Regions from separate parts of the Burkholderia sp. BC1 genome, predicted to be linked through region 2. Evidence: predicted binding sites of a transcription regulator. Region 2 holds the regulator's gene; the other holds the start of a gene.

Region 1 (15,141 bases), on a different contig from region 2:
TGCAGGGCGTGATGGCCTGCAACTGCTCGATCTGTCGGCGCAAGGGCGCGCTGATGTGGTTCGTGCCGCGTGACCGGATGACACTCGTCACGCCCGACGAACACCTCGGCACCTATACGTTCAACAAGCACGTGATCCGTCATCGCTTCTGCAAGCGCTGCGGCATTCATCCGTTCGGCGAGGGCGTCCATCCGAACGGCACCGCGATGGCCGCGATCAACGTGCGCTGCCTCGACGACGTCGACCTCGACGCACTGCCGGTCACGCATTTCGACGGCCGCTCGCACTGAGCGGCGCGGCGTCCGCCGCGACGCTCACGACGGCTGCGTCGCGCGTCCGTTCTGCGCGGGCAGTTCGGCCTGCGGCGCCGGCCCTGCGGTACGCACGCCGGCGTTGGCCGGGCGCTCGATCAGCGGCGCGAGCGCGGGCGCCATCGACTTCAGCAACTGCACGGCCATCGCACTCGTGAAGTCGTAGCGTGCCGCATACGGTTCGTGTGCGGTCGCGGTCAGCACGCCGAAGAACCGGTCGCCGATCACGAACACGAACGTGCCGCTGCGATTTACCTTGCGCGATTCGATCAGCCGCGCCCCGCGCGCATAGACGTTGAAGCGCTGGTCGCCCGTGCCGGTCTTGCCGTACACCGGCAGCGTCTTGCCGTCGGGCAACGTGAGCCCGCCCGCGAGACGCCGCGCGGTGCCGTTCAGCACGACGTCGCGCAGCAGCGTGCGTGCGACGTTGACGATTTCCGGCGACAGCATCGGCTGCGGCTGCGCCGGCGCGCGCACGAAGCGCGTTTCGTACGGCGTGCCCTTCGCGAAGTCCAGGCGCGTGATCGTTTCGGTCGGCGCCTTGTCGCCGCCGTTCGCGATCAGGCCGATCAGTTTCGCGAGTGCGTCGGGCTGATCGCCCGACGCGCCGATCGCCGCCGCGTACGACGGCGTGACTTCGGCAAACGGATAGCCGAGCGCACGCCAGGCCTTCGTGATCGCGCCGTAGGCGCGCAGCTCGACCATGCGGCGGATGCGGCGGTCCTGCGTGGCGTGATAGCGCGTCTTGTACAGCCACGAGTACGTATAGAAGCGCGCATCGCGGCTGTCGCGCAGCACGTCGTCGAGCGGTGCATCCGGATGCGCGCGCAGATAGTTCAGCGTCCACAGTGCGAGCGGATGCACGCTCGCGATATAGCCGCGGTCGTTCAGGTTGAAGCGGTCGATCGCGTACTTCGCGTACAGCGCCGCGAGATCGTCGTCGGACAGCGACGCCGCCGGCGTGCCCTTCAGCTGCTTGCGCATTTGCGCCTCGAACCACGCGAGCGATTCGTTCGGCGCGACGCTGCGCAGCACGGTCGCGATCTTCGGCGGCGACTTGCGGACGTCCTGCAGCATCAGCGCGAGCGCGTCGTCGGGCGATTTGCCGGCATAGCGCGTGTAGTAGCGCTTCACGTACACCTTGCTTTCGCCGTCGACGAACTGCTGCAGATACTGCTTGCGCTGTTCCGGATCGCCGAGCCACGACGACGACGGGCCGGCCGTCTGCACCATTTCATAGTGGACGATGTCGCGCATCAGCCGCACGAACACAAGGTTCACCGAATGCTCGAACGCCGTATGCAGCGTCATGATGCGGCCGTTGTCGGACTTCTCGAAGTTCGAGAAGACCTGGGCGCCGCCGCCCGTATAGAACACGTCGGGGCTCGCCGAATACTTGCGCTCGACCGCCGCGTCGAGCATCGCCTGCAGCGAGCGGTCGCGCGTATGCGACAAGTAGTCGAGCGCCCAGCGCGAGAGTCCGTCGATCGGATCGGGCTTCACGCGCGCGAGCTCGGCATTCGACAGATGCCCGTAGCGCGCATGCAGGTCGGCCACGATCTGCAGATAGGTGATCAGCGTGCGCAGTTTCGCGGTCGAGCCGAGGTTGATGCGGCCGCCGCGATTCACGTCGAACGGCTGGTTGACGCTGTCGGTCTGCACGCGCAGCAGGTTGGCGCCGTTGCGATGTTCGTACAGCGTGAAGCTGTACGTGAGGTGCGACGGGTCGTCCTTCGGCGCGAGCATCTCGAAGCCGTACAGGCCGGCCGCCTGTGCGCCGTCGCGCGTGGACGCCTGCGCGAGCCGTTCGGCGACCGCGCGCTGCACGCCGTTGTCGAGCGTGCTCGTCGCTTCGAGGTCGAGCTGGTCGAGCTGATAGAGATCGCTGATCCCGAGCGCCGCGAGCAGCGATGCGCGCGCCGACGTGATCGCCTTGCGCGACACGAAGGACTGCACGCGCGCGGCAGCCGGCGGCGCACTGAGCTCGATGTGCGCGGCGAGCGCCGCATCGCGCAGCGCCGGCGAGATCACGCCGCCGTTCGCGAGCAGCCGCAGGTAACTGTCGGTCAGCCGCTGCAGCGCCGGATAGCCGCGATTCAGGAAATACGACGGCGCGCGCTGCGCGATGATCAGCGACAGCACCTGGCGGAACGTCTCGCCTTGTTCGTCGATGTTGTCGCCGGTCGTCGGCGCGGCCAGGATGCGGTTCACGTCGTTGAAGTCGCGGCCGTACCATGCGGCGAGCCCGTCGCCGATGCCGGTGATTTCGCCGATGTGCGGCCGCGCGGCGAGCGGCACCGAATTCAGATAGCGCACGACGATCGTGCGGCGCGCGAGCATCGTCTGCGGGCCGTTCAGATACGCGCGGATCGACGCGGACGCGATCTGCCGCAGCTTCTCCGGCGGCGTCGAGGTGCGGCCGTCCGGCGAATGGCGGAACTTCTCGATCTGCGTCGCGAGCGTGCTGCCGCCGGGGCGCGCCTGATGATGGTTGACCACGTGCAGCGCCTGATCGGCGAGCGCGCGGCTGAAGCGTCCCCAGTCGATCGCCGGGTTGCGGTTCGGCTCGTTTGCGTCGAGCAGGTAGCGGTCTTCGATGAACAGCAGCGAATCGACGACGACGCGCGGCACCGTATCGAAATCCGCGTAGACGCGCTGCGGCGACACCGACGCGAACAGCGGCGAGCCGGTCGAATCGAACAGCATCAGGCCCGTCTGATCCTTCTCGGCGTACGGGAGAAACAGCCCGTGCTCGGCGAGCGACATCATGCGCGCGGAGTCGTGTGCCTGCTTGCCGACGACGAAGCCGCGTGCGAGCAGTCGTTGCTGGAACTCGGGAATCAGCGCATAGCCGAGACGCCGGTCGTACGGGCCGTTCGCGGGAAAGCGGATGTGATCGCTCGCGCCGGCCTCGACCGTGTAGCCGATGTCGCGCGTCAGTTCGGACAGGTAATGCGCCTGCAATCGCGACGTTTCGATTTCCGTCTGCACGACGCGTGCAATGATGGCGACCGCGATCAGCAACGCGGCCAACAGGGACCACTTGACCCACGTCCAGACCGATGCGGCTCCGGTCACGCGCGGCAGGATGCGATTCAGCGGCCGATTCATGGCGGCATCTCCCTGAGGGCGCGGGCTCCGGCCGCCACCCATTATCGATTAGTGTAGTCCGCAAAGGCGGTCTGCCAAGAGCGGTCATCTACGGAGATGCGCCGACGCAACGCGCATTCCCGCGGCTGCATCGGGCTGCGCGGCGGCGCGCGATGTACGGCGATTGGACGGGAATTCGTGCCGGATCTCCGGCGCTTGTCGGCGTGCGCGGCAGGCTTTTTGAAAGGCGCCGCAGCGAGCGCGCGGCGCGCACGGATCGCACGCGTGCGACGCGTCGTGCGAGATCGGCGGGCAGATACCGATTGCATCCGCGCGCGCCCGGTGGACGGGCCGCGCGGGGCGCAGCGCAACGGCTTCCTAGTCGAACGCGCGGCTGCGTTCGTCGTATTCGGGCGACGCGTGCGTGCCCTTCATCGATCGCTGCGCGAATATGTAATCCGCGCTCAGACGCTGCCTTCCTTTTCAATGACGAGAATGCGCGCTTCGCCGAGCGGATGCGCGACGTGCTCGGTGCCGGCCGACGCGTGGAATACGTCGCCTGCCTCGAGTATCGCCGTGCGTTCGACGCCCGCTTCGCGATAACGCATCTCGACGCGGCCGTCGAGCACGGCGAACACTTCTTCTCCGTCGTTCACGTGCCATCGATATGGCTGGTCCGTCCAGTGCAGGCGGACGGTGATTCCGTCCAGATTCGCGATGTCGAGCGCGCCCCACGCGCGGTCTGCCGTGAATGCTTTGCTGCGGATGATCTGCATGGTCCTGATGTCCGTCAACGCGATGTGCGGCGGCGGCCGGGACGGCCGCGCGCCGCGTTGTGTCGGGTGCGGCGTGCGCTCAGCGCGCCATGGCCGCGAGCGCACGATCGATCGTTTGCGCGCGATTGTCGAACCCGGCGGCCGTGCGCGCGTTCACGCGCGCGACGACCGATGCCGGTGCGGTGTCCGGCGAGCCGGCGTCGAACGGTGGCGCGGGCGCGTATTCGAGCTCCAGCTGGATCGCCTGCGCTTCCTCGTCGCCGACGAGTTCCGCGGCGATCGTCAGCGCGAAGTCGATACCGGCCGTGACGCCGCCGCCGGTGATCAGGTTGCCGTCGCGCACGACGCGCTCGCGCACGGGCACCGCGCCGAGCCGCTCGAGCAGCGTATGAAAGCGCCAATGCGTGGTCGCACGGCGTTCGCGCAGCAGGCCCGCGACACCGAGCAGCAGTGCACCCGTGCACACCGACGTCACGTAACGCGCATCCGCTGCGCGCTGCTGCACGAACGCGATCGTTTCCGCATCGAGCAGCAGCGCGTTGATGCCGCTGCCGCCCGGAATGCAGATCACGTCGAGCGGCGGACAGTCCGCGAACGTGTGCGTCGGCGTCAGCGCGAGTCCGCTGCTCGACGCGACCGGTTCGCGCGATTTCCACACGAGATGCACGGCGGCGTCGGGCAGCGACGCGAGCACGTCGTGCGGGCCGGTGAGATCGAGTTGCTGGACGCCGGGAAAGACGAGAAAACCGATATGCAGGGTCATGCCGGGACTCCGTGAAGAGAAGGGCCGCGCCGCGGCGCGGGATGGACAGACCGATTCTAGGCGCGTAGTGTTTGGCGAAATTGCCATATCGCCCACGTTTTCCGCCAATCGCCATGTCGTCGCCGCGTCCGATCCTGATCCTCGCGTTTCCGCGCGCGCAATTGCTCGACGTATCGGGGCCGTTGCAGGTGTTCGCATCCGTCAACGAACTCGCGCTCGAGCGCGGACGGCCGGCGCCCTATGCGCCGCGCATCGTCGCCGCCGACGCGGGGCCGGTCGAGACGTCGTCGGGCGTCGCGGTGGTCGCCGACTCGCTGCGCTCGGCCGCGCGCGGCATCGATACGCTGATCGTCGCGGGCGGCAAGGGCGTGCATGCGGCGTCGCGGGACGCGCGGCTCGTGCGTTGGGTGCGTCGGCAGGCGGATCGCGCGCGACGCGTCGCATCGGTCTGCACCGGCGCATTCCTGCTCGCCGAAGCGGGGCTGCTCGACGGGCGTCGCGCCGTCACGCACTGGACGCGCTGCGACGAGCTTGCGGCGCGCTATCCGAACGTTCGCGTCGAAGCCGATCCGATCTTTATCCGCGAAGGCGCGCTGTGGACGTCGGCCGGCGTGACGGCCGGCATCGATCTCGCGCTGGCGCTCGTCGAAGAGGATCTCGGCCGCGCGGTGGCGCTCGACGTCGCGCGCGAGCTCGTCGTGTTCCTGAAGCGCCCGGGCGGCCAGGCGCAATTCAGCGCGATGTTGTCGATGCAGCGTACCGACGACCGGTTCGGCGAACTGCATGCGTGGATCGCCGAACATCTGGGCGCCGATCTGTCGGTGCCGGCGCTTGCCGAGCGCGCGCGAATGAGCGAGCGCAGCTTCGTGCGCCACTATCGCGCGAGCACCGGCCGCACGCCGGCGCGCGCGGTCGAGCAGATTCGCGTCGAGGCGGCGCAGCGGCTGCTCGGCGAGACCGGCTGGCCGGTCAAGCGGATCGCCGCGCGTTGCGGATTCGGCTCCGAGGAGACGCTCAGGCGCAGTTTCGTGCGCGTGCTCGGCGTGTCGCCGCAGGAATATCGCGAGCGGTTCGTGCGCTGAGCCGACGCGCGGCATCGAGCCGACGGAAATCCGCGGCGCGATGGGCGAAAGCGGCGCGACTATTCAGGAGACGAGAACAATGGAGCGGGGCTTGTGCCGCGCCGTCCGGCGGCTCTATCCTGTCCCGTTGGCGATTCGAAGGGGAGCAGCATGGACCGGATCCAGGCAATGGAAGTTTTCACGCGCGTGGTCGACGCGAACAGCTTCACGCGGGCCGCGGAGACGCTCGCGATGCCGCGCGCGTCGGTCACGACGATCATCCAGAATCTCGAGGCGCTGCTCGGCGTGCGCCTGATGCACCGGACGACGCGGCGGCTGTCGCTGACGCCGGAAGGCGCCGCGTACTACGAGCATTGCGTGAAGATTCTGTCGGAAATCGCGGAAGCGGACGCGAGTTTCCAGAAGGGCAAGCCGACCGGCGTGCTGCGCGTTCACATGCCGAGTTCGCTCGGACGGCGGCTCGTGATTCCGTCGCTGTCGCTGTTCCGGCAGCGCTATCCGGACATCACGCTCGATCTGGGGCTGTCCGATCGGCCGGTCGATCCGGTCGAAGAGGGGATCGACTGCATGATTCGCGTGGGGCCGCTCGAGGATTCGTCGATGGTCGCGCGCCGGATCGGGATGCTCAGACGCGTGACGTGTGCGGCGCCCGACTATCTGGCCCGTCACGGCGAGCCGCGCGAGATCGCCGATCTCGCCGGGCACTACGCCGTGAACTTCCGTGCGACGCAGGGCGGGCGCGCGGTGCCGTGGGTGTTCCTGATCGACGGCAAGCCGGTCGAGGTGCGGATGAATGCGAGCGTCACGGTCAACGATTCGGATGCGTATGTGAACTGCGGGCTGGAAGGGTTCGGGATGATCCAGCCGACGCTGTTCATGGTGGTGTCGAATCTGCTCGACGGGTCGCTGGTCGAGGTGCTGCCGGACTGCAATCCGAAGCCGAAGCCGATTTCGATCATGTATCCGCACAACCGGCATCTGTCGGCGAAGGTGCGCGTGTTCGCGGACTGGATCGCGGAGGTGTTCGAGTCGACGCCGGCGCTTGAAGGCGGCGAGAACTGGCGGCGGAATGTGCGGGGGAAGGTCGAGGGTGAGGCGGTAGGGTCGGTGGTGGCTTGAGTTGAACGGTGCGGGTGTGTTCTCGGGCAGGGAGGGCGCGGCGGCGCGCTGGGCGCGCGATGCAATGAAAAAAGCCGCTGAACCTTTCGGAACAGCGGCTTTTCGCATTTGGTGGCGAATCAGGGACTCGAACCCCGGACCTGCGGATTATGATTCCGTCGCTCTAACCGACTGAGCTAATTCGCCGAAGACTTGAATTATGTAGATCGCCCGCCTCGCTGTCAACACCTTTTTTCATCCAGGCTCGAAAAAAGTCGCCGAGCAGCCGCACCACGGGTGCGCAGGCGGGCAAATGAGGCGCCGGCCGATCTGCCGGCACGGCGCCGTCCCCGTGCCTGACCGTCAATCCTGCGCGTAGATGTTCGAGTCCTTCGTCTCCTTGACGAACAGCAGCCCGATCACGAACGTGACCAGCGCGATCACGATCGGATACCACAGCCCCGAATAGATGTCGCCCTTCGCCGCGACGATCGCGAAGGCGGTCGCCGGCAGGAACCCGCCGAACCAGCCGTTGCCGATGTGATAGGGCAGCGACATCGACGTGTAGCGGATCCGCGTCGGGAACATCTCGACCAGCATCGCCGCGATCGGCCCGTAGACCATCGTCACGTAGATCACGAGGATCGTCAGGATCACGATCGTCATCGGCCAGTTCAGCTGAGCCGGATCGGCCTTCGCCGGATAGCCGGCCGCCTTCAGCGTCGATGCGAGCGTCTTGTCGAACGCCGCACCCTGCGCCTTCGCATCGGCTGCCTTGCCGTCATAGGCCGGGATCACCGTGTCGCCCACCTTGATCTGCGCGGTCGTGCCGGCCGGTGCCGCGACGTTCTCGTAGTTCAGACCGGCCTTCGCGAGCGCACTCTTCGCGATGTCGCACGAGTTCGTGAACTTCGACGTGCCGACCGGGTTGAACTGGAACGAGCACGTTGCCGGATCGGCGACGACCGAGATCGGCGCCTTCTGCGTCGCGATCTCGAGCTGCGGGTTCGCGTAGTGAGTGAGCGCCTTGAACAGCGGGAAGTAGGTAAGCGCGGCAATCAGGCAGCCCGCGAGGATGATCGGCTTGCGGCCGATCTTGTCCGACAGCGAACCGAAGAACAGGAAGAACGGCGTGCCGATCAGCAGCGCGATCGCGATCAGGATGTTCGCGCTCGCCCCGTCGACCTTCAGCGTCTGCGTCAGGAAGAACAGCGCGTAGAACTGGCCCGTGTACCACACGACGGCCTGGCCGGCCGTCAGGCCGACGAGCGCGAGGATCACGATCTTCAGGTTCTTCCACTGGCCGAACGCTTCGGTCAGCGGCGCCTTCGACGTCTTGCCTTCCGACTTGATGCGCAGGAACACCGGCGATTCGTTCAGCTGCATCCGGATCCAGACCGACACCGCGAGCAGCAGGATCGACGCGACGAACGGCACGCGCCAGCCCCATGCACCGAACGCCTCTTCACCGATGAACGTGCGCACGCCGAGGATCACGAGCAGCGACAGGAACAGGCCGAGCGTCGCGGTCGTCTGGATCCACGCGGTGTAGAAGCCGCGACGATTCGCCGGCGCATGCTCGGCGACGTAGGTCGCCGCGCCGCCGTACTCGCCGCCGAGCGCGAGGCCCTGCAGCAGCCGCATCGCGATGAAGATTACCGGCGCGGCGATGCCGATCGACGCGTAACCGGGCAGGAAGCCGACCACGAACGTCGAGACGCCCATGATCACGATCGTCACGAGGAACGTGTGCTTGCGGCCGACGAGGTCGCCGAGCCGGCCGAACACGAGTGCGCCGAACGGGCGCACCGCGAAGCCGGCCGCGAAGCCGAGCAGCGTGAAGATGAAGGCCGCGGTCGGATTGACGCCGGAGAAGAAGCTCTTGCTGATGTAGGCCGCGAGCGACCCGGCCAGGTAGAAGTCGTACCACTCGAACACCGTACCGAGCGACGACGCGAAGATCACCTTCTTCTCTTCGGCCGTCATCGGCGAGTGTGCAATTTGCCCGCCTAACGTTGCCATGAATCGTCTCCAAGTCTCTTGATATAGATGTGCGGCCGCCTTGGATGGGCGGGCCTGTCGACGATTATTGGCACGGAAACTTACGGCGCACTGACTGGCGCGCGCAAAGCGACTGCACGTTAACCCGCGCCGAATCGCGCGCTTTGCGTGCCGATCGTGTCGCGAACGGACGGTAAAGCGCCGATTCCGACGCCGCGGCGGCGGCGCGTCCGGCCGCGCCTCAGGGTTAATCCGGGGCCGCGACCGACAGCGGCAGGCTGACGCGCACGAGCGTGCCGGCAAGGCGCGGCGCCGTCTGGTATACGTGGTCGTCGATCGTCAGCGTGCCGCCGTGCTGCGTGGCGATCTCGCGCACGATCGCGAGCCCGAGCCCGCTGCCGTCGCCTTCGCGGCCGAGGATCCGGTAGAAGCGCTCGACGACGCGGCCGCGCTCGGCGGCCGGAATGCCGGGCCCCGTGTCCTCGACTTCGAGATGCGCGAGCCGCGCGGTGCGGTCGGCGTGCACGCGCACGGTGATGCGACCGCCTTCGGGCGTGTAGCGGATCGCGTTGTCGATCAGGTTGCCGAGCATTTCGCGCAGCATCACGGGATTGCCGTCGACGTCGATCGGCGCGTCGTCGGGCGGGCCTTCGTAGCCGAGATCCATCCGTTTCGCGAGCGCGGCCTGCACCCAGTCGCGCACGGCACGCCGAGCGAGCGCCGCGATCTCGACGGGCTCGAACATCAGCCCGCTCGCCCGGTTCTCCGCGCGCGCGAGCGCGAGCAACTGCGTGACGAGCCGCGCGGCCTGCTCGGAACTCGTCGCGATCTGCTCGAGCGAGCGCTGCACGTCGGGCGGCACCGCGTGACGCAGCGCGAATTCGGCCTGCGTGCGCAGGCCGGCGAGCGGCGTTTTCATCTGATGCGCGGCATCCGCGATGAAGCGCTTCTGCAGCGCCATGCTCTGCTCGAGCCGCGCGAGCAGGTCGTTGAACGACGTGACGAGCGGCTCGATCTCGGGCGGCGCGCGCTGCGCTTCGACGGGCGACAGATCGTCGGGACGCCGCGCGCGGATATGCGCCTGCAGCGCATTGAGCGGCGCGAGCCCGCGCGACAGCCCGAACCACACGAGCAGGATCGCGAGCGGCAGGATCACGAACTGCGGCAGGATCACGCCCTTGATGATGTCGTTCGCGAGCGCGTTGCGCTTGTCGAGCGTTTCGCCGACCTGCACGAGCACGGGCTGCGTGCCGCTCGCGTCGGGCAGCGCGACGGTCGTATAGGCGACCCGCACGTCGTTGCCGCGCAGCAGATCGTCGCGGAACACGACGACGCCCGGCGGCGGGCGATCCTCGTCGCGCGGCAGCGGCATGTCGGCTTCGCCGGCGACCAGCTCGCCGCGCGTGCCGAGCACCTGGAAATACACGCTGTCGATGTTGTCCGCGCGCAGGAAGTCGCGCGTCTGCTGCGGCAGCGTCAGCTCGGCGACGCCGTTGACCGGATGAATCTGCCGCGCGAGCACGTACGCGTTGGTTTCGAGCGCGCGATCGAACGGCCCGTTCGCGATCGTCTTCGCGACGAGATAGGTGACCGCGATGCTCATCGGCCACAGCAGCAGCAGCGGCGCGAGCATCCAGTCGAGGATTTCGCCGAACAGCGAGCGCGGACGCGCGGCTTCGGGCGTGTCGGTTTCGTCGGGCGGGGCGAACGGATTCGCGTAGCGCGCGTCGCGCGCCGCGTCGGCGGCCGACGACGGCTCGCCGGTCGGGTGGCGGGAAGGGGCCGGCGTGGCCATCGCGGCGACGGCCGGGCGTCAGCGCAGCGGCGTGCCGGCTGTCGCGGGCTTCGCCGAAGCCGGATCGGCCGCCGCGGGCGGCGGCGCGGGCGCGTCGGCGGGCGCGGCCGGCACGACCTTCTCGAGGCAGTAGCCGAGGCCGCGCACGGTCGCGATCCGCACGCCGCTCGGCTCGATCTTCTTACGCAGCCGGTGCACGTACACTTCGATCGCGTTGTTGCTGACTTCCTCGCCCCATTCACACAGATGGTCGACGAGCTGCTCCTTCGACACGAGGCGCCCGATCCGCTGCAGCAGCACTTCGAGCAGCCCGAGTTCGCGCGCGGACAAATCGAGCACGCGGTCGTTCGCATAGGCGATCCGGCCGACCTGGTCGAACGCGAGCGAGCCGTGCCGCACGACGGTCGGGCCGCCGCCGGCGCCGCGCCGCGTCAGCGCGCGCACGCGCGCCTCGAGCTCGTTCAGCGCGAACGGCTTGGCCATGTAGTCGTCGGCGCCGAGATCGAGCCCTTTCACGCGCTCGTCGACGCTGTCGGCGGCGGTCAGGATCAGGACCGGGAGATTGGAATTGCGCGCGCGCAGGCGCTTCAGCACGTCGAGCCCGGACATTTTGGGCAGGCCGAGATCGAGGATCAGCAGGTCGAAAGTCTGCATCGACAGCGCGGTATCGGCCTCGACGCCGCTCTTCACGTGGTCGACCGCATAGCCCGATTGGCGGAGTGACCGGGTGAGGCCGTCCGCGAGTATGCTGTCGTCTTCGGCGATGAGAATTCGCATGGTGCGTGACCGGTGACCGGCAGCGCGTTGGCGCCGGCACGGCTGTCTCCGAATATTCGTGTACAACGCAGCCTGATTGCGGGCTTGCACAAAACACTGTTTTTTTATACAGTGTCTGCATTCGTGGGCAGCGCTTGAAAGCGGGCGCGCCTGTTACAGACGCTGCTCATCATAGCAAAGGACGATTCATGGAAGAAAGCAAGAAGGGCTCCGGGATGACCGCCGAGAAGAGCAAGGCGCTGGCTGCCGCACTCGCACAGATCGAGAAGCAGTTCGGCAAAGGGTCGATCATGCGCATGGGCGACGGCGAGGCGGCCGAGGACATCCAGGTCGTGTCCACGGGCTCGCTCGGGCTCGACATCGCACTGGGCGTCGGCGGCCTGCCGCGCGGCCGCGTGGTCGAGATCTACGGGCCGGAATCGTCCGGCAAGACCACGCTCACGCTGCAGGTCATCGCCGAGCTGCAGAAGCTGGGCGGCACCGCAGCGTTCATCGACGCCGAGCACGCGCTCGACGTCCAGTACGCGGCGAAGCTCGGCGTCAACGTGCCGGATCTGCTGATCTCGCAGCCGGACACCGGCGAGCAGGCGCTCGAAATCACCGACGCGCTGGTGCGCTCGGGCTCGATCGACATGATCGTCATCGACTCGGTCGCGGCGCTCGTGCCGAAGGCCGAAATCGAAGGCGAGATGGGCGATTCGCTGCCGGGCCTGCAGGCGCGCCTGATGTCGCAGGCGCTGCGCAAGCTGACGGGCACGATCAAGCGCACGAACTGCCTCGTGATCTTCATCAACCAGATCCGCATGAAGATCGGCGTGATGTTCGGCAACCCGGAAACCACGACGGGCGGCAACGCGCTGAAGTTCTATTCGTCGGTGCGTCTCGACATCCGCCGGATCGGCTCGATCAAGAAGAACGACGAGGTGATCGGCAACGAAACGCGCGTGAAGGTCGTCAAGAACAAGGTGTCGCCGCCGTTCCGCGAAGCGATCTTCGACATCCTGTACGGCGAGGGCATTTCGCGTCAGGGCGAGATCATCGATCTCGGCGTGCAGGCGAAGATCGTCGACAAGGCCGGCGCCTGGTACAGCTACAACGGCGAGAAGATCGGTCAGGGCAAGGACAACGCGCGTGAATTCCTGCGCGAGAATCCGGAAATCGCGCGCGAGATCGAGAACCGCATTCGTGAATCGCTCGGCGTTGCCGCCATGCCGGATGGCGCGGGCCACGACGAAGCCGAGGCGATGGACGAAGAAGAGTGATGGTCGGGCGCCGAGGCAAGCCTGCCGAGCCGGACGAGCGCGATACGCCGGAAGCGGCGCGCGCCGGCCGGCCGGCCGAATCCTCGGGCGCCGGCCGGCGGCTGCCGGGCAGTCATGCTGCCGCAAGCCGCACCGCGACGAGGGCATCCGACGATGCCCTCGTTTCGTTTGAGATCGCCGCGCCGGAGGATCCGTTCGACGACGACGAATCGTTCGACGCGCACGATCGTTCCCGCCAGCGCGTGTCCGGCCTCGGCCTTCCGCGTGATCGCGCAGCCGACGGCTCGGCATCGGCCGCGGAAGACGTCTATACGCGCAGCAGTCAGCATTCGCGCCGCACGCGCCGCGCGGGCGGCGCCGCATCCGGCGATGCGGGAGACAGCAGCGAGCGCAAGTCGTCGAAGCCGCCGCGCTCACTGAAGGGGCGCGCACTCGGTTATCTCTCGCGGCGCGAATACAGTCGTGCCGAACTCGCCCGCAAGCTCGCGCCGTACGCAGGCGAGGACGAATCGGTCGAGCCCGTGCTCGACGCGCTCGAAAAGGACGGCTGGCTGTCCGACGCGCGCTTTGCGGAGAGTCTCGTGCATCGTCGTGCATCGCGTGTCGGCGTGGCGCGCATCGTCAGCGAACTGAAGCGTCACGCGATCGGCGACGCGCTCGTCGACGAGCTCAACACGCAGCTGCGCGAGACCGAATGGGCGCGCGCGCAGGCGGTCTGGCGCAAGAAATTCGGTGCACTGCCGCAAACGCCGGCCGAGCGCGCGAAGCAGGCGCGCTTTCTGGCCGCGCGCGGCTTCTCGAGCGCGACCATCGTGAAGTTGCTGAAAGTCGGCGACGATTTTCCGATCGACGACTGACGCGGCCGATCGCGCGCGTGGCGCGCGATTTTGCTGCAATGCGATCGTTCCCCGACAGACGGGAATACCCGCCGTTGCGGCGGCCTGTCTCAAATACCCAGTATGCTAAAATCCACGGGTTTTCCTCTTCGGCCTCAACCTCCAGCATGCCGCTATCCGAGCCCGTGCCCCGTCAGTTGCGACATCGACGCGCAATCCGAGCGGACGCCTACGAGCGCGGCGACGGCTTGTGGGATATCGAAGCCTGCCTGACCGATCACAAGCCGCGCGACGTCGCGCTTGCATCGGGCATTCGGCCTCAGGGCCTGCCGATCCACGAACTCTGGCTGCGCGTGACCATCGATCGTGACCTCAATGTCGTCGACGCCGAAGCGTCGTCGGAATGGGTGCCATATCCGGGTCACTGTCAATCCGCTCCTCCTGCCTACCGGGCCCTGATCGGGCTCAACCTCTTCCGCAATTTCCGTCGCGACGCGAACCGGCTCCTGTCGGGCACCGCGGGCTGCTCCCACCTCACCGAACTGTGCGCCGTGCTGCCGACGGCGGCGATCCAGGCGTTCGCCGGCGACGTATGGAACGTGCGCGAGGCGGGCGGCGAAGGGCCGGAGCACGACGACGCGCACGACGAACCGCCTTTTCAGCTCGGCCGCTGCCGTGCGCTGCGGTTCGACGGCGAGGTCGTGCGGCAGTACTACCCGCGGTGGTACGGCGCGAGCCGGCCGGAGTCGGGCGGCACGAAGGAATGAACGGAAATCATTCAAAGAAGCGTCTTAAGCGACTTTTCATCCAACTCTCAGACTGAAGGGAATCACGCATGAAGATTCACGAGTACCAGGGTAAGGAAATCCTGCGGAAATTCGGAGTCGCGGTACCGCGCGGCAAGCCGGCGTTCTCGGTGGACGAGGCCGTCAAGGTGGCGGAAGAGCTCGGTGGCCCGGTGTGGGTCGTCAAGGCTCAGATTCACGCGGGTGGCCGCGGCAAGGGCGGCGGCGTGAAGGTCGCGAAGTCGCTCGAGCAGGTGCGCGAATACGCGAACCAGATCCTCGGCATGCAGCTGGTCACGCACCAGACGGGCCCGGAAGGCCAGAAGGTGAACCGCCTGCTGATCGAAGAAGGCGCCGACATCAAGCAGGAACTGTATGTCAGCCTCGTCGTCGACCGCATCTCGCAGAAGATCGTGCTGATGGGTTCGAGCGAAGGCGGCATGGACATCGAAGAAGTCGCCGAAAAGCACCCGGAACTGATCCACAAGGTCATCGTCGAGCCGTCGACGGGCCTGCTCGACTCGCAGGCAGACGACCTCGCCACGAAGATCGGCGTGCCGGCCGC
Region 2 (15,141 bases):
TGTCGACGTCCGCAAAGCCGTGCGCATCGAGATGTGCGCGCAGATGCGCATGCAGCGCCTGCCAGTCGGTACCGACGACGAAGCGCAGCTGGCAGTGCGCATAGGCGGCCGGCGGAATCGCGTTGACCGGATGCTCGGGGTTGCCGGCCTTGAACGCGAGGATCTCGAGCGTGTTCCAGCCGAATACGCGTTCGGGCGCCGACAGCCCCGGCTCGCCCCAGCCGGCGTCGAGCGCCGGGTCGCCGGGGCCGCCGCCCACCGACAGATCGGCGAGCGCGTCGCGCACGGCGGCCGGAATCGGCGGCGGGCGCAGCCCCGCGACGCGGATCGCCCCGCGTGCATCGACGAGACTGGCGAGCGCATGCGCGAGCACGATCGCGGGATTGCGCAGCAGTCCGCCCCAGTTCCCGGAGTGATGGGCGCCGTCGCGCGCCCGCAGGCCGAGCCGGAAGTTCACCGCGCCGCGCGAGCCGAGGAACACCGTCGGCCGTTCGGCGGTAACGCGCGGGCCGTCCGATGCGATCAGCACGTCGGCCGCCAGTGCGTCGCGCTCGCGGCGGCACAGCGCGTCGAGGCCGGGCGAGCCGGTTTCCTCGCCCATCTCGATCAGCAGCTTCGCGTTGAAGCCGAGACGGCCGCCGCGCGCGTGCAGCACGCTCGCGAGCGCGGCGAGGTTGATCGTGTGCTGCCCCTTGTTGTCGGCGGTGCCGCGTCCGTACCAGCGATCGCCGTCGGCGTGCAGCGTCCACGGCGACAGCGGCGCGCGCCATTGCGCGTCGTAGCCGCGCACGACGTCGCCGTGGCCGTAGATCAGCACGGTCGGCAACGCGTCGTCCTCGTGGCGCGACGCCAGCAGGAACGGGCCGCCGCCGTCGACGGGGTTGTCGACGATGCGCGTCGAAAAGCCGAGGCGCGCGGCTTCGGGCGCGATCTCGTCGGTCAGATACGCGCGCAGCGCGGCATCGGCGCCGCGCTCCTGGCTTTCGGTGCGCAGGCCGACGCGGCGGCTCAGCGTCGCGAACAGCGCGCCGGATTCGAACTGGTTCAGCGCATGCTGAACGGCAGCGGTACGGGTCAAGACGTGTCTCCTCGGAAGGTGCCGAACGGTGCGCGGGCCGCGCCGCCGGCATGAAGTGCGATCGATTCTAGAAAGCCGTTTTTTTTGTCACAATGATCGAATTTCGAAGCTTTCTTTGCCGAAAAGGCAAAGCAGGACGGCCGCTCGCGGCACGGAGACAGAACGATGGCGGCTTTTCTGCATGGCCTGGCACTGCGGTATTTCGTCGAAGTCGCGCGTACGGGCTCGATCAGCGACGCGTCGGCGCGGCTGCATGTCGCCGTATCGGCGATCAGCCGGCAGATCGCGAAGCTCGAAAGCGAGCTCGGCGCGCCGCTGTTCGAGCGGCGGCCGCGCGGCATGGCGCTGTCGGAGGCGGGCGAGCGGCTGCTCGGCTTCGCGCAGCGCAGCCTGCTCGAAGCCGAACACGTGATGAAGGAGATCGGCGGGCTCGATGCGCTGCACGGCAGTCTGTTGAAGATCGCCTGCTCGGAAGGGTTCGCGATCGACTTCCTGCCCGGCGCGCTGGCAACGTTCAAGGCGCGCCATCCGGGCGTCGATTTTTCGGTGTGGGTCGTGTCGCCGGCCGATGCGACGCGGCGCGTGCGCGAGGGCGACGCCGACATCGCGCTGACTTTCAGCCTCGCGCCGGAAAAGGGCGTGCGCGTCGAGCATACGGAGCGCGCGCCGATCTTCGCGCTGCTGCGCCGCGATCATCCGCTCGCGGCGCGCGAGGCCGTATCGCTCGCCGACGTCGCGCGTCATCCGCACGTGTTGCCCGAAGCGGGCACGACGGTGCGCCAGCTGATCGACATCGCATGCGCGCTGGACGGCCTGATGCTCGAGCCGGAACTCACGAGCAACAACACGGCCGCGATGTACCGCTACGCGCAACGTACGGGCGCGGTGATGTTCTCCGGGCTGCTGTCGGTGCGCGACCGCTGCGACGCCGACGGCTTCGTCGTCGTGCCGGTCACGAACCCGCAGTTGCGCGAACGCAGCATCCAGGTACAGACGATGGCGGGGCGCGATCTGCCGGCGTCGGTGCGCGCGTTTCGCGATCATCTGATCGACGCGATGAAGGCCGCGTCGGTGCCGCCGAACGCGGCGCGCGGCTCGCGGCGCCCGCGCGTGAGATAATTGCAGGTCCGCCTTCCTGCGCCCGTGCGGCTCGCCGAGCCGCACCGACCCGTTTCGACGCCAAATTGAAGAACCTGATTGTCACCCTCGATCGCGCCGCCGAGTTCGACGAGATCATCGACGTGCGCACGCCGCTCGAATTCGCCGAGGACCATATCCCCGGCGCGCTGAACGCGCCCGTGCTCAGCAACGAGGAGCGCGTGCTCGTCGGCACGATGTATCGGCAGGTGTCGCCGTACGAGGCGACGCGCGTCGGCGCGGCGATCGTCGCGCGCAACATCGCGCGCCATCTCGACACGACGTTTGCCGATCGTCCGCGCAACTGGCGGCCGCTGATCTACTGCTGGCGCGGCGGCAAGCGCTCGGGCTCGATGACGACCTGGTTCAACCTGATCGGCTGGCAGGCGCGTCAGCTCGACGGCGGCTACAAGGCGTACCGCCGTTCGGTCTGCGCGACGCTCGACACGCTGCCGACGCGCTTTCGCTACATCGCGCTCGTCGGCCACACCGGCTGCGGCAAGACGCGGCTGCTGAACGCGCTGCGCGGCGCGGGCGCGCAGACGCTCGATCTCGAAGCGCTCGCGTGCCACCGCGGCTCGCTGCTCGGCGCGCTGCCGGGCGTGCCGCAGCCGTCGCAGAAGGCGTTCGATTCGGGGCTTGTCGAAACGCTGCGACGCTACGATCCGGCCTGGCCGGTGTTCGTCGAATCGGAAAGCCGCAAGATCGGGCTCGTGCAGCTGCCGATCGCGCTGCTCGACGCGTTTCACGCGGGGCCCTGGGTGCAGGTCGAAGCCGCGCGCGACGAGCGCATCGCGTTCCTGCTCGACGATTACGGCCACCTGTTCGACGATCGCGCCGCGTTCGGCGCGCAGCTCGACCGGCTCATCGGGCTGCACAGCCGCGAAGAGGTGGCGCGCTGGCGCGCGCTGCTCGAGGCCGACCGGCGCGCGGAACTGTTCGGCACGCTGATCGACCGGCATTACGATCCCGCATACGCGCGCACGTATCGCGCGTCGTACGACAAGCCGAACCGCGCGCTGACGTTCGCGTTCCGCCCGAATGCCGCCGACGTGCCGGACCAGGCGCGCACGCTGCTCGAGCAGCTCGCGCAGGCGGGCTTGCCCGCGTCGCCGGCCTACGCGTCGGCGTCCGCCGCGGCGCCGATTACCGCTCACGACCATCCGACCACCTCACGATGACGACCACACGCACGCAACCCGTTCCGGCGCTCGGCTGGATGACCTTCCTGCTGATCGCGGTCGCAGGACTGTTCTACGTCAAATGGTTTCCGTACTACAACAAGGCGTTCATCGCCGCCGAACATCATTCGATCGGCCAGTCGATCCTGATGGGCACGGCGGCGTCGGCGCCCGAGCCGTCGTTGAAGGCCGCGCTCGACTACGCGTGGGCGTACGGCAAGGCGATCTGGCAGGCGATGGTGCTCGGCCTGCTGCTCGGCTCAGCCGTGCAGGCGCTGCTGCCCGCGCACTGGGTCGCGCGCGTGCTCGGCCGCACCGGCTTCGGCAGCGTCGCGGCCGGCGGCCTGCTGTCGCTGCCGGGCATGATGTGCACGTGCTGCGCGGCGCCGGTCGTCGCGGGCTTGCGCGCGCGCCACGCGTCGCCGGGCGGCGCCGTCGCGTTCTGGCTCGGCAATACGGTGCTGAACCCGGCCGCGCTGGTGTTCATGGGCTTCGTGCTCGGCTGGCACTGGAGCGCGCTGCGGCTCGTGCTGGGCATCGCGATGGTGTTCGGCATCGGCTATCTGCTGAACCGCATCGCGCGGCCGGAGGATCGCAGCATCGACGACGCGCAACTCGCGGCGCTGGCGGCCGAGCAGGCCGCGGCCGGCAACGCGTTCGTGCGCTGGATCAAGCTGCTCGCGCGGATGGCGGTGCGGCTCGTGCCCGAATACGTCGTGCTCGTGCTGCTGCTCGGCGCCGCGCGTGCGTGGCTGTTTCCGCACATCGGGCCGGACATCGGCAATCATCTCGGCTGGATCGTCGCGTTCGCGGTGGCCGGCGCGCTGTTCGTGATTCCGACGGCCGGCGAAGTGCCGATCATCCAGGCGATGCTGTCGCTCGGGATGGGCGTCGGGCCCGCTGCGGCGCTGCTGATGACGCTGCCGCCGATCAGCGTGCCGTCGCTCGCGATGCTCGCACGGTCGTTCAAGCCCTATATGCTGGCGATCGTCGCGAGCCTCGTCGTCGTGTTCGGGATCGCGAGCGGGCTGCTCGCGATCGCGTTCGGATTCTGAGGCCGACGCACATCGGCCGCGCGCGGCCCGTGTGCGCGCCGTATTCATCCGGCACCGCCGCCGATCCGCGCGGTGCCCTTTACAAGTAGCAAACAGGAAAACGCATGACCCAACCGAAGATTCATCCTCGACTCGAAAAGGCGCTGACGCGGGGCGATCTCGCGATCCGCCAGGCCAATTCCGCGCGTGCGACGGCCGTGCTGAACGCGCTCGGCACGATGATCGTCGAGGCGTCCGCGACGATCGGCGTCGAGGCGAGCATCGACATTCCGCAGGGCGATCGCATCTACGATCCCGTCAACGGCGTATGGCCGCAGAAGATGCTCGTGTCGTTCGACGGGCCGGTCGCCGATGCCGATCCGGAAGAGCTGCGCACGGTCTATCTGATCGCCGACGATCCGGGCACGCAGTTCCGCGTCGAATGGCATCGCGCGGACGGCAAGCTCGGCCGTCATGAAGGCGGCCCACTCGCGACCGTCGCATTCCTGACCGACGTCGAGATTCCGTGGAGCGACGACGACGAGTGACGTTGTCGGGCGCAGGGGCGGCGCTGCGCGCGCCGGGCGTCAGCGCATCAGCCGGCGCCGGAACAGCCACGCGCACAGCAGGAAGCCGCCCACCGCATAGGCGGCGAGGATCGCGACGTGCAGGCCGATGTCCGTCGCGGGCCGGCCGAGCATCGCCGGCCGAATCAACTCGACGGCATTGGCGAGCGGCAGCGCCTGCGCCGCATGCTGCGCGAGCTGCGGCAGCTGCGTGATCGGGAAGAAGACGCCCGAGAGCAGCAGCATCGGCGTCAGCACGAGCGTCTGATAGAACATGAAGAAGTCGTACGACGGCGCGAGCGCCGTGACGACCATCGCGACGCTCGCGAACGCGAGCCCCGCCAGCGCGATCACCGGCAGTGCGGCGAGCATCGACGGAAACCGCGCATAGCCGAGCAGGCCCGCGACGAGCATGATCGCGGCGCCCGACAGCATCGCCTTGCTGGCACCCCAGACGATTTCGCCGAGCACGACGTCGCCGAGCGCGAGCGGCGTGTGCATGATCGCTTCCCACGTGCGTTGCACGTGCATCCGCGAAAAACCCGAATACATCGATTCGAAGCTCGCCGACATCATCACGCTCGAGCCGACCGTGCCGGCTGCGAGAAACGCGATGTACGACACGCCGTCGACGTGGCCGAGCATCAGGCCGAGCCCGAAACCGAGCCCGAACAGATAGATCATCGGGTCGGCCAGATTGCCGAACATCGACGCGAGTGCGAGCTTGCGCCAGACCAGGTAGTTGCGGCGCCAGACCGCGATCCAGTTGGTCGCGTTCGCCGGCATCGCGAGCGCGAAGCGCGATTCGCGCGCAGGCGTCGCGTGCGGCGCAGCGGAGTCCGGATAGTTACGTACGTCCATGTCGGTCAGTCCTGCATGTCGCGGCCGGTCAGCCGCAGGAACACGTCCTCCAGATTGGCCGGACGATGCAGATAGCGCAACCCGGCGCGGCCCTTGATCCGCGCGCACAGCGGTTCCGGATCGCTGACGTAGCAGAACAGCGTCTCGCCGCTGATCTCGGTGCGCTGCGCGAGCGGCGCGACTTCATCGCGCAGCGCGATCGGGTCGGGCCCGTAGATCTCGATCACGTCGCAGCCGATCTCGGACGCGATCAGCGCATGCGGCGCACCCTCGGCAATCTTGCGGCCTTCCTCGATCACGCACAGCCGATCGCACAGACGTTCGGCTTCTTCCATGAAGTGCGTCGTGATCAGGATCGTCTTGCCGCGCGCGAGCAGCGAGCGCAGCCGTTCCCACATCAGGTGGCGTGCCTGCGGGTCGAGGCCCGTCGTCGGTTCGTCGAGCACCAGGACGTCGGGATCGTTGACGAGCGCGCGTGCGAGCGTGAGCCGCCGCTTCATGCCGCCGGACAGCTCGCCGACCTTCGCATCGGCCTTGTTCTCGAGTTTGGCGAATTCGAGCAGCGGCTGCACGAGCGCGCGCGCCGCGTGCGCCGACATGCCGAAATAGCGGCTGAACACGAGCAGGTTCTCGCGAACCGTGAAGTCGGGATCGAGATTGTCGAACTGCGGCACGACACCGACGCGCCGCCGTGCATGCCGCGCACGCGACGGCACCGGTTCGCCGCACAGCGAGATTGCGCCGGCGTCGGGATACGCGAGGCCGAGCAGCATCTTCAGTGTCGTGGTCTTGCCCGCGCCGTTCGGGCCGAGCAGCCCGTAGCACTCGCCGGCCTGCACGTGGAAGGACAGATCGTTGACGACGAGCTTGTCGCCATAGCGCTTTTCGACGTTCCGGAAATCGATGGGTGCGACGGACATGGCGGCGTTATCGTTGTGACGGCGAGCAGCGGTGCGCGCGGATGCCGCGAACGGATCGGGACAACGCCGGTCAGATCGGGCATGATCGAAGCAAGCGTGGCGATGCGCGTTCGCGTGCAGCGAAACCGCGGCACGACGGGCCATTCTAGTGCATCGCTTGCGTTCGTTCAGCGCGTATGCGCCGGCATCGTGCAGGGCCGCGATCATCGTGCACCGCATCATTGCGCACGCGCCGCATGCGGCGCGTCAGCGTTTTCCATCCCTTGCGCGCCGGATTGCGGCGCACCATGATGAATGTGTAGGGCTCGTTGTCGCGATAGGGAGGTCTCATGGCTAGCTACAACAAGATTCTGCTGTGCTACGACGGAACGCTCGAGGGGCGCAAGGCGCTGCGATGCGGTGCCAATCTCGCGTTGGACCTGAAGGCCGAAACGCATCTGCTGTCGGTCGTCGACATGCGTTCGAGCATCGCGCAAAGTGCCGGCTTGCTGACCGACGTCGCATGCGGCCGCTTCGAGGAAACCGCACGTGAAATCCTGCAGGAAGGCGTGAACTGGCTGCGCGAGCGCGGCGTGCAGGCAGAGGGCCATTTCGCGTTCGGTTATCCGATCGACGAAATCGCGAACCTCGCCGGCGAGCTGAAAGTCGATCTCGTCGTCGTCGGACACCGATGCCGCAGCGGACTATCGAGATGGTGGATGGGGTCGGGCAATACGCAACTGCTCGATCGCGTGAACTGCAGCATTCTGGTTGCATGCTCGTCGGCCGAAGAGCAGAAGGCCGAAATCGCACGCGAGCGCGAAGCCGCGACGGCGAGCGGCCAGTGATGTGATGAGCGCGATCGGCGCTCGAGGCGCCGATCGCGGCGACGTCGCCAACGCTGCCGCGGCAGCGCGCCGACGCGCGCTACGCGTGCAGATCGATCGCCGACAGCTTCCACGAGAACAGGCCGAAGCGGTGGAAGATCGCTGCATAGCGCGTGCCGTCGGCCGTGCGCTGATAGGTGACGACGAATTCGTCAATATTGCGGTAGCCGGCGTGCGTTTGCTGCTGCGCCGGTGGCGCCGCTGGAGCGGATGCTGCCGGCGGCGGCGCCGATGCGACCGCGCTGCCCGGAGCCGGTGCGCTCGCCGGCGGCACGGCCGCGCCGGGTGCAGACGGCGCAGCGCCGCCGGCCTGCTGCGCCTGCCAGTCGGGCGGACGCTCGCCGGGATTGCCTTTCGGCGGGAAACCGCTCATCAGGGCGGCCACGCCTTCCGGCGTCGCATACGCATCGACGAGCGGCCCGATCAACGCGGAACCGATCAGCGCGCCGAGTACCGCGAACGGGTTGTCCTTCTTCACCGCGTCGATCCGGCGCATCAATTCCTCGGTGACCTGCTGCTTCAGGCTGATCCGCAGCGACGGAAAGTCGACGTATTCGCTGACGGCCTGCGCATCGCGCGCATCGATCGCCGACTTCAGGCGGCCGAGCGCGATGTACGGCGACGCGTAGGCATAGCCGATCGCCGCGATGACGGCGACCGCCAGCACGACGATCAGCAAGGGTTTGAGCCGCCATGCGCGGCTCGACGAGCGCGTCACGATACCTCCGGAGCGAAACCGTGTCGCAATCAGAGACCGCCTTGCGCGGCCGAACGTTCCTCCGCGATGCAGCGATCGATCATCCGGCAGACGGCGTCGATCGTGCCGACCATGATCAGCCGCGAACGGCCGTGATAGACGCGCACCGGTGCGCGCCGCGCGGGCTCCGCGTGATTGAGCCCGGCATTGAGCGACACGCGCGCGAAGGCGGGGAGCGCCGAAGGCAGCAGCGACGCCTGCCGTTCGACTGCGACTTCATGGCCGGCGGGCGCCGCAGCGGACAGCGGCGCGCAGGGCGTGCGGCCGCGCAGATGACGCAGGCGACCGAATTGACGGAAAGGCAGCAGGCGGGCAAGGCGTTCCATGGTGTTCTCCTGAGCGAGACGGAATGTCAGAGTTCGCCCGAGCGGATCAGCCCGACGGCGATGCCTTCCAGCGCGAAATCCGCGCTGCCGGCCTTGACGAAGATGTTTTCGTAATCCGGGTTCTCGGCGATCAGCTCGATGCCGCCCGGCCGGCGCATCAGACGCTTGACCGTGACGTCGTCGCCGAGCCGCGCGACGATGATCTGGCCGTCCTTCGCTTCGGTGCGCTTCTGTACCGCGAGCAGATCGCCGTCGAGAATGCCGGCATCGCGCATCGACAGCCCGCGCACCTTCAGCAGATAGTCGGGCTTGCTCGAGAACAGCGCGGGATCGCACGCGAAGTGCTGTGAGATGTGTTCCTGCGCGAGGATCGGGCTGCCGGCCGCGACACGGCCGACGAGCGGCAGCGACAGTTGCATCAGCCCCGCATGCGGCAGCGTGAACTGGTGCGGCGCGTCGTCGCCGCCGAGCAGCCGGATGCCGCGCGACGCGCCCGCCGCCAGCTCGATCACGCCCTTGCGCGCCAGCGCACGCAGGTGCTCCTCGGCCGCGTTCGGCGAACTGAAACCCAGCTCGGCCGCAATCTCGGCGCGAGTGGGCGGAAAACCGGAGCGCTCGATCGCGCGGCGGATCAAGTCGAACACTTGCTGCTGGCGTGCGGTGAGTTTGGTCATGGTTCAACTGTATGGATAGACAGTGAGCTGTATTTTTATACAGTACTTCGCGAATTTCAAGTGTTACGTGAAGTTCGACGCGATCGCGCCGGTTCCGACGCCCGATTGCGACGTCCATGCGCCGGTTCGTCTGCCGCAACCGTCCGTCCGTATTGCGTTAGCACTTTTCAGTATTAAAAAATGAAGAAGGATTATTTTTAATCATGTAGCCCGTTCGATAGACTGGCCCGACATCGCAATACCGACAACACTGGAGAACCAAGGATGGTGAAGCGCACGACGGGGCTGATGAGCGGGGCGGGCCGCTTGATTGCAACACTCGCGCTGGGCGCGGCGGCGGCGCTGGGCGTCGCGACGCACGCGCAGGCCGATACGACGTTCCTGAACGTGTCGTACGACCCGACGCGCGAGCTGTACCAGGACTTCAACCAGGCATTCGGCAAGGAATGGAAGGCGAAGACGGGCGAGACGGTCAACTTCAAGCAGTCGCACGGCGGCTCGGGCGCGCAGGCGCGCTCGGTGCTCGACGGCCTGCAGGCCGACGTCGTGACGCTCGCGCTCGCCTATGACATCGACGCGCTCGCGAACAAGGGGCTCGTGAACAAGGACTGGCAGAAGCGCCTGCCCGACAACGCGTCGCCGTACACGTCGACGATCGTGTTCCTCGTGCGCAAGGGCAACCCGAAGGGCATCAAGGACTGGGACGACCTGACCAAGCCGGGCGTGTCGATCGTCACGCCGAACCCGAAGACTTCGGGCGGCGCGCGCTGGAATTACCTGGCCGCATGGGCGTATGCACTGCACAAGCCGGGCGGCAGCGAGCAGTCGGCGAAGGAATTCGTCACGAAGCTCTACAAGAACGCGGGCGTGCTCGATTCGGGCGCGCGCGGTGCGACGACGAGCTTCGTGCAGCGTGGCATCGGCGACGTGCTGATCGCATGGGAGAACGAGGCGTTCCTGTCGATCAAGGAGTTCGGGCCCGACAAGTTCGAGATCGTCGTGCCGTCGGCGAGCATTCTGGCGGAGCCGCCGGTCGCGGTCGTCGACAAGGTCGTCGACAAGAAGGGCACGCGCAAGCTCGCGGAAGCGTACCTGAACTTCCTGTACAGCCCGCAGGGCCAGGAAATCGCGGCGCGCAATTACTATCGGCCGCGCTCGAAGAGCGTGCCGGCGGAACTGACCAAGCAGTTCCCGAAGCTGAAGCTGTACACGGTCGACGACACGTTCGGCGGCTGGACGAATGCGCAAAAGACGCATTTCGCGGACGGCGGCGTGTTCGATTCGATCTACAAGCCGCAGTAATACGACAACGACAGCGGCGCGCCACGTAGTGCGCCGCGTCCCGGACGCCGCCGGCGCGACCTGTCGCGCCGGCGTTCGCGTCGGGCCCATGAGCATCGACCCAGCAAGAGCATCCGATGACCACGTACACCTTTCGCAAGCCGAGCGCGCTGCCCGGTTTCGGCGTGACGCTCGGCATCACGGTGGCCTATTTGAGCCTCGTGGTGCTGATTCCGCTCGCCGCCACGTTCCTGAAGACCGCGACGCTGTCGTGGGACCAGTTCGTCGCCGCCGTCACGTCGCCGCGCGTGCTCGCCTCGTACCGGCTGACGTTCTCGGCCGCATTCGGCGGCGCGCTGCTCAACGCCGTGTTCGGCTTTCTCGTCGCGTGGGTGCTCGTGCGCTACACGTTTCCGCTGAAGCGGCTCGTCGACGCGATCGTCGATCTGCCGTTCGCGCTGCCGACCTCGGTGGCCGGCATTTCGCTCGCGGCCGTCTACGCGGCGAACGGCTGGGTCGGCCAGTATCTCGCACCGTTCGGCATCAAGGTCGCGTTCACGCCGCTCGGCGTGCTGGTCGCGCTGACCTTCATCGGCCTGCCGTTCGTCGTGCGCACCGTGCAGCCGGTGCTCGAGGATTTCGAGCGCGAGCAGGAGGAGGCGGCCGCGTGCCTCGGCGCATCTCGCTGGCTCACGTTCCGGCGCGTCGTGCTGCCGGCCGTGCTGCCCGCGCTGCTCACCGGTTTCGCGCTCGCGTTCGCGCGTGCGCTCGGCGAATACGGGTCGGTGATCTTCATCGCCGGCAACGTGCCGATGAAGTCGGAGATCACGTCGCTGCTGATCATCACGAAGCTCGAACAGTACGACTACGCGGGCGCGACCGCGCTCGCGGTCGTGATGCTCGTCGTGTCGTTCCTGATGCTGCTGCTGATCAATACGCTGCAGTGGTATCTGCAGCGCCGTACGAGCCGCGGCGCGAGCGCGCCCGCGTCCGCGTCCGGTGATACCGCCGCGGTCGCGGCAGGAGGCCGGCCATGACGCAGGAGGTGACCGCCGTGCTCAAGAACCCGTCATCCGCCGAGCGTGCGCGCGCGGCGAAGCGGCTCGACCCCGTCAGCGAGCCGCGCGCCGTGCGCTGGCTGCTCACCGGCATCGCGCTCGCGTTTCTGGCCTTCTTTCTCGTCGTGCCGCTCGCGGCCGTGTTCGTCGAAGCGCTGCGCAAGGGCGTCGGCTTCTACCTCGAGTCGCTCGCGGATCCGGACGCGTGGGCCGCGATCAAGCTGACGCTGACCGTCGCGGCGATCGCCGTGCCGCTGAACCTCGTGTTCGGCGTGTGCGCGTCGTGGGCGATCGCGAAATTCGAGTTTCGCGGCAAGGCGCTGCTGACGACGCTGATCGATCTGCCGTTCTCGGTCTCGCCCGTGATCTCGGGCCTCGTCTACGTGCTGCTGTTCGGCGCGCAGGGCTGGCTCGGCCCGTGGCTGCAGGATCACGACGTGCAGATCATCTTCGCCGTGCCGGGCATCGTGCTCGCGACGATCTTCGTCACGTTCCCGTTCGTCGCGCGCGAGCTGATTCCCTTGATGCAGGCACAGGGCAGCGACGAGGAAGAGGCCGCGCGCGTGCTCGGCGCGTCGGGCTGGCAGATCTTCCGCCGCGTGACGCTGCCGAACGTCAAGTGGGGGCTGCTGTACGGCGTGATCCTCTGCAATGCGCGTGCGATGGGCGAATTCGGCGCAGTGTCGGTCGTGTCCGGCCATATCCGCGGCCAGACCGACACGATGCCGCTGCACGTCGAGATTCTCTACAACGAGTACAACTTCGCCGCGGCGTTCGCGGTGGCATCGGTGCTCGCGCTGCTCGCGCTCGTGACGCTCGCGCTGAAGCTGCTCGCCGAACGCCATCTCGCCGCCGAGCTGTCCGGCGCGCGCGACGCCGTTCCCGCACATGCCGGCCCTGCCGCCATTTCGTCGAAATCGTAAAGAGGCAACCAGAATGGGTATCACCGTCCGTCATCTTCAGAAGCGCTTCGGCGATTTCACCGCGCTCGACAACGTGTCGCTCGACTTCCCGCCCGGCGAGCTCGTCGCGCTGCTCGGGCCGTCCGGCTGCGGCAAGACCACGCTGCTGCGCGTGATCGCGGGCCTCGAGCACGCGGACGCGGGGCAGGTCGTACTGCAGGGGCTCGACGTCGCATCGGTCGGCGCGCGCGACCGGCAGGTCGGCTTCGTGTTTCAGCACTACGCGCTGTTCCGCCATATGACCGTGTTCGAGAACGTGGCGTTCGGCCTGCGCGTGAAGCCGCGCCGCGAGCGGCCGTCCGAAGCCGCGATTCGCGACAAGGTGCACGAGCTGCTGAAGCTCGTGCAGCTCGACTGGCTCGCGCAGCGCTATCCGTCCGAGCTGTCGGGCGGCCAGCGCCAGCGGATCGCGCTCGCGCGCGCCCTCGCGGTCGAGCCGAAGGTGCTGCTGCTCGACGAGCCGTTCGGCGCGCTCGACGCGAAGGTGCGCAAGGAGCTGCGCGGCTGGCTGCGGCGCCTGCACGACGATCTGCACATCTCGACGATCTTCGTCACGCACGATCAGGAAGAGGCGCTCGAAGTCGCGGATCGCATCGTCGTGCTGAACCGCGGCCGCGTCGAGCAGGTCGGCAGTCCGCAGGAGGTCTACGATCATCCGCAGAGCGCGTTCGTCTACGAATTCCTCGGCGCCGCGAACCGGCTGCCCGGCACGGTGGCCGAGCGCGGCTTCGTCGCCGAGGGCGCGGCCGCGCCGATCGCCGTCGACGCGGATTTCGCGGGCCCCGCGCACGCGTACGTGCGGCCGCACGATCTGCAGCTGTGGCCGGCCGCCGAAGCGGGCCATCGCGACGGCATCGCCGTCGACGTGCGTCGCGTGATTCCGCTCGGCGGCTCGGTGCGCGTCGAGCTCGAATCGCGCGCGGGCGGGGCGCTCGAGGCGGAACTCGACCGCGACGCATGGCGCGCGCTGTCGCTGCAGGTCGGCGACGGCGCGACGGCCGTGCCGCGCGCGGTACGCGTATTTCCGGCGCGCTGACGCCGGCCAGGCAGGAAGGAGCGCACGGCGCTCCGTATCGACCATCGAACAACGACAGCCCAAGAGGCATACCCATGAACTTCCAGCAACTGCGCTTCGTGCGCGAGGCGGTGCGCCAGAACATGAACCTGACCGAGGTCGCGAACGTGCTCTACACGTCGCAGTCGGGCGTGTCGAAGCAGATCAAGGACCTCGAGGACGAACTCGGCGTCGACATCTTCATTCGCCGCGGCAAGCGGCTGACGGGCCTGACCGAGCCCGGCAAGGCCGTGCATCAGCTGATCGAGCGGATGCTGCTCGACGCGGAGAACCTGCGGCGCGTCGCACGGCAGTTCGCCGATCAGGACAGCGGCCACCTCGTCGTCGCGACGACGCACACGCAGGCGCGCTACGCGCTGCCGAAGGTGATCCGGCAGTTTACCGACGTGTTCCCGAAGGTCCATCTCGCGCTGCGGCAGGGCAGCCCGCAGCAGATCGCGCAGATGATCCTGAACGGCGAGGCCGATCTCGGCATCTCGACCGAGGCGCTCGACCGCTATCCCGACATCGTCACGTTCCCGTGCTATTCGTGGCACCACACGGTCGTCGTGCCGAAGGGGCATCCGCTCGTCGGCCGCGAAAACCTGACGCTCGACGAAATCGCCGAGTATCCGATCATCACGTACGACCAGGACTTCACCGGCCGCTCGCACATCGACCAGGCGTTCGCGCAGGCCGGCGCCGTGCCCGACGTCGTGCTGACCGCGATCGACGCCGACGTGATCAAGACCTACGTCGAACTCGGCATGGGCATCGGCGTGGTCGCGGCGATGGCCTACGATCCGCAACGCGACACGGGGCTCGTCGCGCTCGACACGCAGCATCTGTTCGAGGCGAGCACGACGCGCGTCGGGCTGCGCAAGGGCGCGTTCCTGCGTGCGTATGCCTATCGGCTGATCGAGATGTTCGCGCCGCACCTGAACGAAGCCGAAATCGCCGGCCAGCTGCGCGAAGCGGTGTGATCGGCACAGGCGGGCGCGTGCATGCTTCGCGCGTCCCGTTAGCCGCCGGCGCGCTCCGAATAAACCCTTAAATATTGATTAGACGGGTTGCGCGCCGGCGCGAAACGGTCCAGCATACCTTCACCCCGCCGGCGTCCGCCGGCGGCGGCGTGTAAACAACGACACGCGTCAGGCAGTCGGCCGTCTGCCTTGTTTTCTTCCTTGGTACCGACAAGCAGCATCGATGGCCAATCGCCGGGTAGTGTGGCGCAAACGTTTGCTCGCAATAAAACAACAGTCGGCCCCGACAGGCCAGTCGCCAGGAGATGTGTATGAATGTCCGCTTTCGCCGTCGCTTTCTGACCGCCGCGCTCGCTGCCGTCGCGGTTGCCGCCGCTCCCGCCGTCCACGCGCAAGCGGCCGG

The links. The regulator LexA, encoded in region 2, represses DNA repair genes until DNA is damaged. The targets are predictions, from matches to a motif close to ACTGTATNNNNATACAGT.
Region 1: the regulator LexA is predicted to act here: its motif matches at 11,789-11,806, upstream of recA (recombinase RecA).

The regions. Positions count from the first base shown of each region.
Region 1 is NZ_JBQYLP010000003.1:82,948-98,088, reverse strand. It holds gene ACSHSS_RS02705 (GFA family protein) at 1-290, shown strand, start outside; gene ACSHSS_RS02700 (transglycosylase domain-containing protein) at 315-3,422, opposite strand; gene ACSHSS_RS02695 (cupin domain-containing protein) at 3,866-4,177, opposite strand; gene ACSHSS_RS02690 (DJ-1/PfpI family protein) at 4,257-4,940, opposite strand; gene ACSHSS_RS02685 (GlxA family transcriptional regulator) at 5,054-6,022, shown strand; gene ACSHSS_RS02680 (LysR family transcriptional regulator) at 6,173-7,141, shown strand; tRNA gene ACSHSS_RS02675 (tRNA-Met) at 7,251-7,327, opposite strand; gene ACSHSS_RS02670 (MFS transporter) at 7,484-9,142, opposite strand; gene ACSHSS_RS02665 (sensor histidine kinase) at 9,369-10,916, opposite strand; gene ACSHSS_RS02660 (response regulator transcription factor) at 10,935-11,693, opposite strand; gene recA (recombinase RecA) at 11,882-12,955, shown strand; gene recX (recombination regulator RecX) at 12,955-13,812, shown strand; gene ACSHSS_RS02645 (DUF2889 domain-containing protein) at 13,959-14,558, shown strand; gene sucC (ADP-forming succinate--CoA ligase subunit beta) at 14,627-15,141, shown strand, end outside.
Region 2 is NZ_JBQYLP010000076.1:6,265-21,405, forward strand. It holds gene ACSHSS_RS25790 (M20 family metallopeptidase) at 1-1,078, opposite strand, end outside; gene ACSHSS_RS25795 (LysR family transcriptional regulator) at 1,244-2,197, shown strand; gene mnmH (tRNA 2-selenouridine(34) synthase MnmH) at 2,263-3,396, shown strand; gene ACSHSS_RS25805 (permease) at 3,393-4,451, shown strand; gene ACSHSS_RS25810 (hypothetical protein) at 4,556-4,978, shown strand; gene ACSHSS_RS25815 (ABC transporter permease) at 5,018-5,857, opposite strand; gene nodI (nodulation factor ABC transporter ATP-binding protein NodI) at 5,863-6,777, opposite strand; gene ACSHSS_RS25825 (universal stress protein) at 7,107-7,604, shown strand; gene ACSHSS_RS25830 (DUF2939 domain-containing protein) at 7,684-8,361, opposite strand; gene ACSHSS_RS25835 (hypothetical protein) at 8,391-8,726, opposite strand; gene lexA (transcriptional repressor LexA) at 8,753-9,400, opposite strand; gene ACSHSS_RS25845 (sulfate ABC transporter substrate-binding protein) at 9,665-10,702, shown strand; gene cysT (sulfate ABC transporter permease subunit CysT) at 10,819-11,718, shown strand; gene cysW (sulfate ABC transporter permease subunit CysW) at 11,715-12,662, shown strand; gene ACSHSS_RS25860 (sulfate/molybdate ABC transporter ATP-binding protein) at 12,676-13,737, shown strand; gene ACSHSS_RS25865 (CysB family HTH-type transcriptional regulator) at 13,812-14,738, shown strand; gene ACSHSS_RS25870 (sugar ABC transporter substrate-binding protein) at 15,050-15,141, shown strand, end outside.